DNA from 2 places in the Gilliamella sp. BG3 genome. Region 2 is predicted to be linked to the other one. Evidence: riboswitches for the same ligand, from Rfam matches in the RefSeq annotation. Region 2 holds a riboswitch; the other holds the start of a gene.
What was found. A riboswitch is a leader RNA that binds a small molecule or an ion and turns the genes downstream of it on or off. The one in region 2 is predicted to bind preQ1.
Positions count from the first base shown of each region.

Region 1: linked by a shared signal. The riboswitch ahead of queF (preQ(1) synthase) and the one ahead of queD (6-carboxytetrahydropterin synthase QueD) in region 2 are both predicted to bind preQ1.

Region 1 covers NZ_JBIDFE010000003.1:122,965-127,402, reverse strand. The annotation lists gene ACGH6S_RS02270 (7-cyano-7-deazaguanine/7-aminomethyl-7-deazaguanine transporter) at 200-880, opposite strand; gene queC (7-cyano-7-deazaguanine synthase QueC) at 927-1,583, opposite strand; gene queF (preQ(1) synthase) at 1,611-2,084, opposite strand; PreQ1 riboswitch class I at 2,088-2,132, opposite strand; gene ACGH6S_RS02255 (DUF1090 domain-containing protein) at 2,298-2,759, opposite strand; gene coaA (type I pantothenate kinase) at 2,778-3,713, opposite strand; gene yihI (Der GTPase-activating protein YihI) at 3,884-4,384, shown strand.
Region 2 covers NZ_JBIDFE010000010.1:26,934-31,371, forward strand. The annotation lists gene ACGH6S_RS06120 (DUF1176 domain-containing protein) at 1-716, opposite strand, end outside; gene ACGH6S_RS06125 (7-carboxy-7-deazaguanine synthase QueE) at 825-1,439, opposite strand; gene queD (6-carboxytetrahydropterin synthase QueD) at 1,442-1,864, opposite strand; PreQ1 riboswitch class I at 1,868-1,913, opposite strand; gene clpB (ATP-dependent chaperone ClpB) at 2,199-4,438, shown strand, end outside.

The DNA of each region.
Region 1 (4,438 bases), on a different contig from region 2:
TTTTGGCAAAATTTTCTAAAAACCTAGCACAGGATGCAGAATGAAGCCTTCGGCTGCCCGACGCAGGATAAAAAGCTATATTGACCTTTAGGTGTTGTGAAATATTGGTGGGTTTTTCAATATTAAACATAAAACTCATCAAAAAAATAAATGAGTTTATGTTTATTTAGGTGAGTAACTAAAATTTAGATTTTAATGATTAATTGTTTTTAGGCATTGCAACTAACTTTTTTAGGATAAAATTCAGAATGACGCCATAAAGTGGCAAAAAGAATAATCCGCAAATTAGAATTTTAAAACTATAGTCCATTAACGAAATTTCGATCCAATGATTTGCCATAAATTCATCGCTACTTTGATAAAATGCGATAGCAAAAAAGACAATAGTATCAATACCATTACCAAATATTGCCGATGCTGTTGGGGCAACCCACCATGATCTGTTTTTTCTTAAATAGTTAAAAACAGTAATATCCATTAGTTGTCCAACTAAATAAGCGGCAAAACTAGCCAATGCAATTCGAAATACGAAGCTATTAAATTCCGTCAATGCTGATAATCCAACCCAATGGGTTTCAAAAAATAGTACCGAAATCAGGTATGAAAATAACAATGCAGGAATCATTACAACAAAAATGATTTTTCTCGCTAAACTAGCACCATAAATTCGAATAGTCAGATCGGTAGTTAAAAAGATAAACGGAAAAGTGAATGCCCCCCAAGTTGTTTGAAAACCAAAAATTTCGAATGGGATTTGGACTAAATAATTGCTTGAAGCAATAACCAATATGTGAAAAAAAGCCAACCAGTAAAGCGCTTTTTGCTTTTGTTTACTGGTAAAACTTTTTTCTATCGATTCTGAATGAACATTTAAGTACATCTTTTTTCCTTTTTAATGGGGTGAGAGAACCCAATGATGAATGAATTTATTTAGCTTGAGCCATATATTCTTGTAGGCCCTTATTGCGCAATAAACAACTTGGACACTTACCACATCCCCCTTCAACACCGTAATAACAGGTGTGGGTATGTTTTTGAACATAATCAAGATAACCTAGTTTATCAGCCATTTCCCACGTTTGCGCTTTAGTCAAATACATCAGTGGCGTGATGAGATTAAACGCATAGTCCATGGCTAAATTCATTGATACATTCATTGATTTAATAAAGACATCACGGCAATCTGGATAACCACTAAAATCGGTTTCACAAACTCCAATAATAATGTCAGAAATTCCTTGTTGCTTAGCATGACAGCCAGCCAAAAGTAAAAAAAGCATATTACGCCCATCAACGAAGGTATTGGGGTAATCGCCATCTTGAGCGGCTTTAATTTCTTGAGCGTCATCAATCAACGCATTATTTGTAGTTTGTTTGATAACTGAAGTATCAATGACGGTTTGTTTAATACCAAGATCATCAGCAATCCTTTTAGCTTTTTCAAGCTCTATTGCGTGACGTTGACCATAGTGAAAACTGATTGCCTGAACGTTTTCACGTCCATAATCAGCAATGGCTTGCAGTAAGCAAGTGGTTGAGTCTTGCCCACCAGAAAATATAACTAGTGCTTTACGAGTTTGCATTAACTGTTCCTGTTTGGATAGATTAGATTAGCGATTATCCACTTTTTCTGGATACATGTCGTGATTGGCTAATCGATTAGCCGCAACTTGTTCCCAATGAGTATCCGATTTGCCATAATTGGCATAAGGATCAATCGAAATGCCACCTCGCGGAGTGAATTTTCCCCAGACTTCGATATATTTAGGATCCATTAATTTAATCAGATCTTTCATAATGATATTAATGCAATCTTCATGGTAATCGCCATGATTACGAAAGCTGAACAGATAAAGTTTTAACGATTTACTTTCGACCATTTTAATATTGGGCACGTATGAAATATAAATTGTCGCAAAATCAGGTTGCCCTGTGATAGGACAAAGACTAGTAAATTCTGGGCAATTAAATTTAACAAAATAATCGTTATTCGGATGTTTATTAGCGAACGTTTCGAGTATTTCAGGACAATAGGTTGTTGGATAGCGAACAGACTGATCGCCTAGTAGTGTAATTTTACTCATTATTTTTCCTTAGTTTTTTAGCGTGGGAGGTTCACGAACCACGTAACAAGGCGCACACCATACTCTTTTTGCTTTAAAAAGTCTAGTATGACAATAGATTTATAAAAAATGTAAAACTAACACCGTCAACAATAACTATTGATGGTGTTAATAATAAAATATCGTTGAAGAGCAAATAAATCAAGAATCGGGAAATACTCTGCCTGATATCGTTTATTTCGCTCCCAATTCTTTATAAAAATCAGATAATTTAGTTTTAGCTTCATTAAGTTCTTTTTCAGCATCAGCTAATTTTGTTTGTTGTTTGACAATTTTCTGTTCATTATCTTTATCTTTCGCTTTCGCTTTTGATTTTGATTTTGATTTTGCTTGTTCTAATTCTTTAGTTCTTTCAGCCACTTTATTTGATTTTTCGTTAATCTCTTTTTTATATTTGGCTTCTAAATCATCATTTGAACAATGCTTATTTAAGTTACGTAATGATTTTTCAAGCCCTTGGATTTGATGAGAATTATTATTTTTTTTAGCATAATCAATCTGTTTTTCAATAGCCTGTTTTTTGCTTTCACACGTAAGTCCCTTTAGTTGTTCATTTGAAGCATAAGCACCAAATGATAATGAGATAGCTAATGTAATGACACTCAATTTACTTATTAACCGAATTACTGATTTCATACGAATTTTTCCTTAATTTTATTTTCTTAATTGAACACAATTGACTTTATGATCTTTACCTTTAGTTAGAATAAGGTTCGCTCGTTCTTTTGTAGGTAAAATATTTTCAACTAAATTTAATTCATTAATTTCTCGCCAAATACGATTGGCAATATTTGTAGCTTCATGTTCTGGAAGTTTTGAGTAGTGATTAAAATAAGAGTTAGGATCGCTAAATGCACCCTCCCTAAATTTTAAAAACCGATTTACATACCAATCATGTAATAATGACATATCAGCATCAACATAAATTGAAAAATCGACATAATCCGAAACAAAAACTCGGTTATTCGCTTGTGGATAATTCAGTGTACTTTGCAGTACATTCAAACCTTCAAGAATCAAAATGTCAGGACTATCAATAACGATTTCTTCATCTTCGACAATATCATAAACTAAATGAGAATAAACGGGTGCTTTAACTTGTGCCTGTCCTGATTTTATATCAGCAACAAAATTAAGCAATTTTTTTATATCGTAAGACTGAGGAAACCCTTTTTTATTCATTATTCCATGTTCTTCAAGATATCTATTTGGATATAAAAAACCATCAGTTGTTACCAAAGATACTTTGCGATGTTCAGGCCAACGGGTTAATAATGCTTGTAGTACTCTAGCGGTAGTACTTTTACCTACAGCAACACTGCCTGCAATGCCAATAATGTAAGGTGTTTTTTGACTTTTACCTAAGAATTTAGATAAAACAGCTTGCCGATTAAAATTATTGCTGATGTAATAATTAAGTAATCTAGATAAAGGTAAATAAATTTCACTCACTTCATCCATGGATAAATCTTCATTAATACCTTGTAACGAAACTAATTCATCTGCAGTTAAAGTCATTGGTACAGTATTACGTAAGCTAGCCCATTCTTGACGATTAAATTTCAGATAAGGGCTTAAGTGATTTTTCATTTTATATTGTTCTCTAATTCGATCTAACAAATTTATTTGACTCAGATTATACATAAATTTCTTTTTTTACAATCTTAAATTAGCATGACGTCATCATCATAGCTATATTCTGGACTTACTGATAAAATACGTTTGTAAAATGATTAACCCTAATATTAGACAGAGATTTTATGTTAAAAAATAAATCAAAACAGAAAGCTAAAAAAAGCCGTCAAGAGATTAATGAAGAATCTCGGGAACTGAAGCGTAAACGCAAACACAAAGGTTTACCAAGTGGCTCTCGCTTTAATAAGCTAGATAATAATAAAAATAAAAATTCGACAAAAACAACCAAAGATCCAAGAGTGGGTAGCAAAAAACCTATTTCTTTAATTGTTGAAGATTCTAACAATATAGAAAAACCTGTTAAACAATCTAAACCAATTAAAACGATTTTATCGCCACAACAAGAATTAGAACAGTTAGAGAACGATCCAAAATTAGATATGTTACTTGATCTAGTCGAGCAAAATGTCAAACTCACTAAAGATCAACAAATTTATCTTGATAGAAAATTGAATCGTATCGATGAACTGATGCAAAAGCTTGGTTATACTGATGAAGACTTTGATGATTTTGAAGAATTAGACGAAAAGAAAGAAGATATTGTTAGTTTATTAAAACGAAACTAATGATAGTAAAATATAATCGGCAATCGTGATAGTGTGTGTCTTGATATCAGTAGG
Region 2 (4,438 bases):
TGTGTTTCATCATAATAAGGATCTTCTAAATCATAAGCATCACATTTAGCTTCATGTATATAGCGTTTTTTGAATTGAGGGAATATTTTAATTACTTCATTGGTATTAAGTTCTTGACTTTGTTCTGGAGCAATTACTTTACCTTTTTTTATAGTTGGTACAGGTATTGGTGCATAAACGTTTGATTCATTTTTATTACCATGTGCTATAACTGCGCCAGTTGTACCAACCCGTCCTTGTTTTTTGTCCATTGTTAACATGACATCATAAAATCCGCCATTGGTATAAAATGATTGACTTCTACTGTTACGGAATATAACTTTCTCATTTTTTGTAAATGCTTGAATAATTTTTGTAGCTTGGAATTGTGACAACTGATAAATATTATTCTGTATTTCTTTTAATTCGCCTAAATACTCTTGATTAATGAATGCAGCCAATGAATTATCTAATTGTTGAGTGTTTTTAATTTCAATACCTTCTTTATCTTCTTCTTTGTTATTTTTTGTTCTAACATAAATTTCAACTGGCTGATTGGCCCCCGCTTTTCGCTGGAATAAAATTGACGATTTTATCACTCCTGTATCAGATATATCACTATATTCTATAACACGACAAGTTAAAGTATTATCACAAACTATATCCCAAGCTATAACTGGAGTTGTAAACAAAGTTAGCAATAAACAATAGCAAAAACGCATGACAGTTAATTCCATATAAATAATTTATATGAGGTTATTATAGATTAAACAATTATTCAATTAAAATTAATAAAACTTCTTGATTTTATGAATATTTAATTAGTTCTCTTTAGTACTAATTTATCATTCTATATTGGCAAACTTGTGGCTTTGCACACTCAAAAGCCATTTATTATTCAGTCGATTTTGGTTGATTTTTCCTAACAACTCTATCGTTTCAAACATATTAAATGCACCATCTTTTTCACAAGGAGATAGATAATAGCGTTTGGCTTGAATATGAGTTTCGATATATTGGCAAAAAGGAATAAAATCGCAGTGATTTTCGGCTACTATGCGTACTTCATTTGCTATTGGTTGTACTATTTTTTGATAGCGTGACTGATAACAAAATTTAGGGCTTAGCGCAATATAATCAATAAGCGGATCGACTTTACCAAGACCGTTGCTTTCAATGGCGATGAAATAACCAGCTTTTTTGAGTGGCAAAAGCAATTCAGGTAACGCTTTAACCATTGTCGGTTCGCCACCTGTAATAATAATATTTTTGCTTTTATATTCGCTCACTTTAGTCATTAAAGTATCTAACGTGAATCGAGTAAATTTTCGAAAATTAGTGTCACACCAGGCACAATTTAAATTGCATCCTGCAAAACGAATAAAAATAGCAGGCATGCCAGTATTATAACCTTCGCCTTGTAAGGATTCGAAGATTTCAACAATACGAAATTCAATCATCATTAACTCCGATGATATTCACAATATGAAGTTGGCGTTTCCCATAGTTTGATCATCGAAACAGGCAAATATTGCGATAAGCAATCAAAAATAAATTTGCTCATTCCTTCTGCGGTGGTTCTACATGGAAAGGCAAAAATTTTACGATCCATTTCTTGTAGTAACGACGCGATACGGCACTCATTAGGGTTATGTTGATTGTAAAGATAGGCGTGATCTAACGGATCGACAATATGTTGTTTAACTATTAGCTTTAAATCGGCATAATCCATGACCATATCTTGGCTTGAGCCGTTATCAATAAGCTCTCCGCTAATTTCAACTAATAGGCGATAAGTGTGGCCGTGCAGATTATGACACTTTTTATTGTGCCCATCTAACATGTGACAAGCATCAAATTGAAACTCTTTGGCTATTTTGAACATTTTATATTCCTAGTTTTTTTTCGTGGGATGGATTACGAACCACGGTTAGCGAAACTAACAAAATAAAGGTAACAATATAAGGGGTAAAAGTGAATTTGTCATCTTACCAGTATATCTTAAAACGAAATTTAGATGTAATTGCTTAAATTGCAAACAGCTTTATTTTTATGTCAATTAATTCTTACATACTTGATAATTTTGTTGTATAAATTTTGTAAAAAATATTTTAACTTTGCTCTTGAAATTTAGGTTGCAACACTCATTTAGATCACATGCAAATGGATTAAATGTGTTAAGCGTTTAATCCAAATTTATTGCTCAGGAGATAAACACTATGAGGTTAGATAAACTAACAAATAAGTTTCAACAAGCTTTAGCTGATGCGCAGTCAATGGCATTAGGTAAAGACAATCAATATATAGAGCCTGTGCATGTCCTATCAGCCATGCTTAATCAAGAAGGGAGTAGTGTAATGCCTTTATTGATTGCAGCAGGTGCAAATATTGTTAATTTACAACAAGAATTAGCTCAAGCTATTGACCGATTACCCCAAGTTCAAGGTGTGGGTGGAGATGTTATTCCATCGCAAGATTTTGTTCGAGTATTAAATCTTTGCGATAAATTATCCCAAAAGAACGGTGATAGCTATATCTCATCAGAACTCTTTATATTAGCCGCTTTAGAAGATAAGGGCAGTTTAGGCGATCTTCTTAAAAGATCAGGTGTTAATAAAGATAAATTTAGCCAAGCAGTTAATCAAGTAAGAGGTAGCGATAACGTGAACGATCCTAATGAAGAAGATCAACGCGGTGCACTTAAAAAATACACCATTGATTTAACTCAACGAGCAGAACAAGGTAAACTTGATCCTGTTATTGGTCGTGATGAAGAAATTCGTCGAACTATTCAGGTATTACAACGTCGTACTAAAAATAATCCAGTATTAATTGGGGAACCAGGTGTAGGAAAAACTGCTATTGTAGAAGGATTAGCACAACGCATTGTTAACCGTGAAGTCCCTGAAGGATTACGAAATAAACGCGTTTTATCATTAGACATGGGTGCATTAATTGCTGGTGCCAAATATCGAGGGGAATTTGAAGAACGCCTAAAAGCCGTGCTTAAAGACTTAGCAAAAGAAGAAGGTCGCATTATATTATTTATTGACGAAATCCATACCATGGTTGGCGCAGGAAAAAGCGATGGAGCAATGGATGCTGGTAATATGTTAAAACCCGCATTAGCTCGCGGTGAATTACACTGCGTGGGAGCAACAACGCTTGATGAATACCGTCAATATATTGAAAAAGATCCTGCGTTAGAGCGTCGTTTCCAAAAAGTCTATGTTGCCGAACCAACAGTTGAAGATACGATCGCTATTTTGCGTGGTTTAAAAGAACGTTATGAACTGCATCACCATGTGCAAATAACCGATCCTGCAATCGTAGCTGCGGCTACATTATCGCATCGTTATATTTCTGATCGCATGTTACCTGACAAAGCGATTGATTTAATTGACGAAGCCGCATCAAGTATTCGTATGCAAATGGATTCAAAACCAGAATCTTTAGATCGACTTGAAAGGCGCATAATTCAACTTAAACTTGAACAACAAGCGCTTAAAAAAGAATCTGATGATGCGAGTAAAAAGCGACTACAAATGTTAAATGATGAACTTTCTGAAAAAGAAAAGGAATATGCTTCACTTGAAGAAGAGTGGAAGTCAGAAAAGGCAGCTGTTTCGGGGACTCAAAACATCAAAGCAGAACTAGAAAAGGCACGTACTGAAATAGAGCAAGCTCGTCGAGCTGGCGACTTGAACAAAATGTCAGAATTACAATATGGCAAAATTCCAGAGCTCGAAAAGAAACTTGCTTCAGCAACACAGTTAGAAGGCAAAACCATGAAGTTATTGCGTAACAAAGTGACCGATAACGAAATTGCAGAAGTATTATCTAAAGCGACAGGTATTCCAGTTTCTAGAATGCTTGAGAGCGAAAAAGATAAACTATTGCACATGGAAGATGCTTTACATAAACGTGTAATAGGTCAAAATGAAGCAGTATTAGCGGTTGCAAATGCGATTCGACGTAGCCGAGCAGGGCTTTCAGATCCAAATAAACCGATTGGATCATTCCTATTCTTAGGACCAACTGGTGTCGGTAAAACCGAGCTTTGCAAATCATTGGCTAACTTTATGTTTGACAGCGAAGATGCTATGGTGCGTATAGATATGTCAGAGTTTATGGAAAAACACTCCGTTGCTCGCTTAATTGGTGCGCCTCCAGGTTATGTTGGATATGAAGAAGGGGGGTATTTAACCGAAGCAGTTAGACGACGACCATACTCAGTAATTTTACTTGATGAAGTCGAAAAAGCACACCCAGATGTCTTTAATATCTTACTGCAAGTATTGGATGATGGGCGCTTAACAGATGGTCAAGGTCGCACAGTTGATTTTCGTAACACTGTCATAATTATGACATCAAACTTAGGTTCTGACCTAATTCAAGGTCAAGTTGAACTAAGTTATGACGAAATGAAATCTCTAGTGATGACGGTTGTAACCAAACA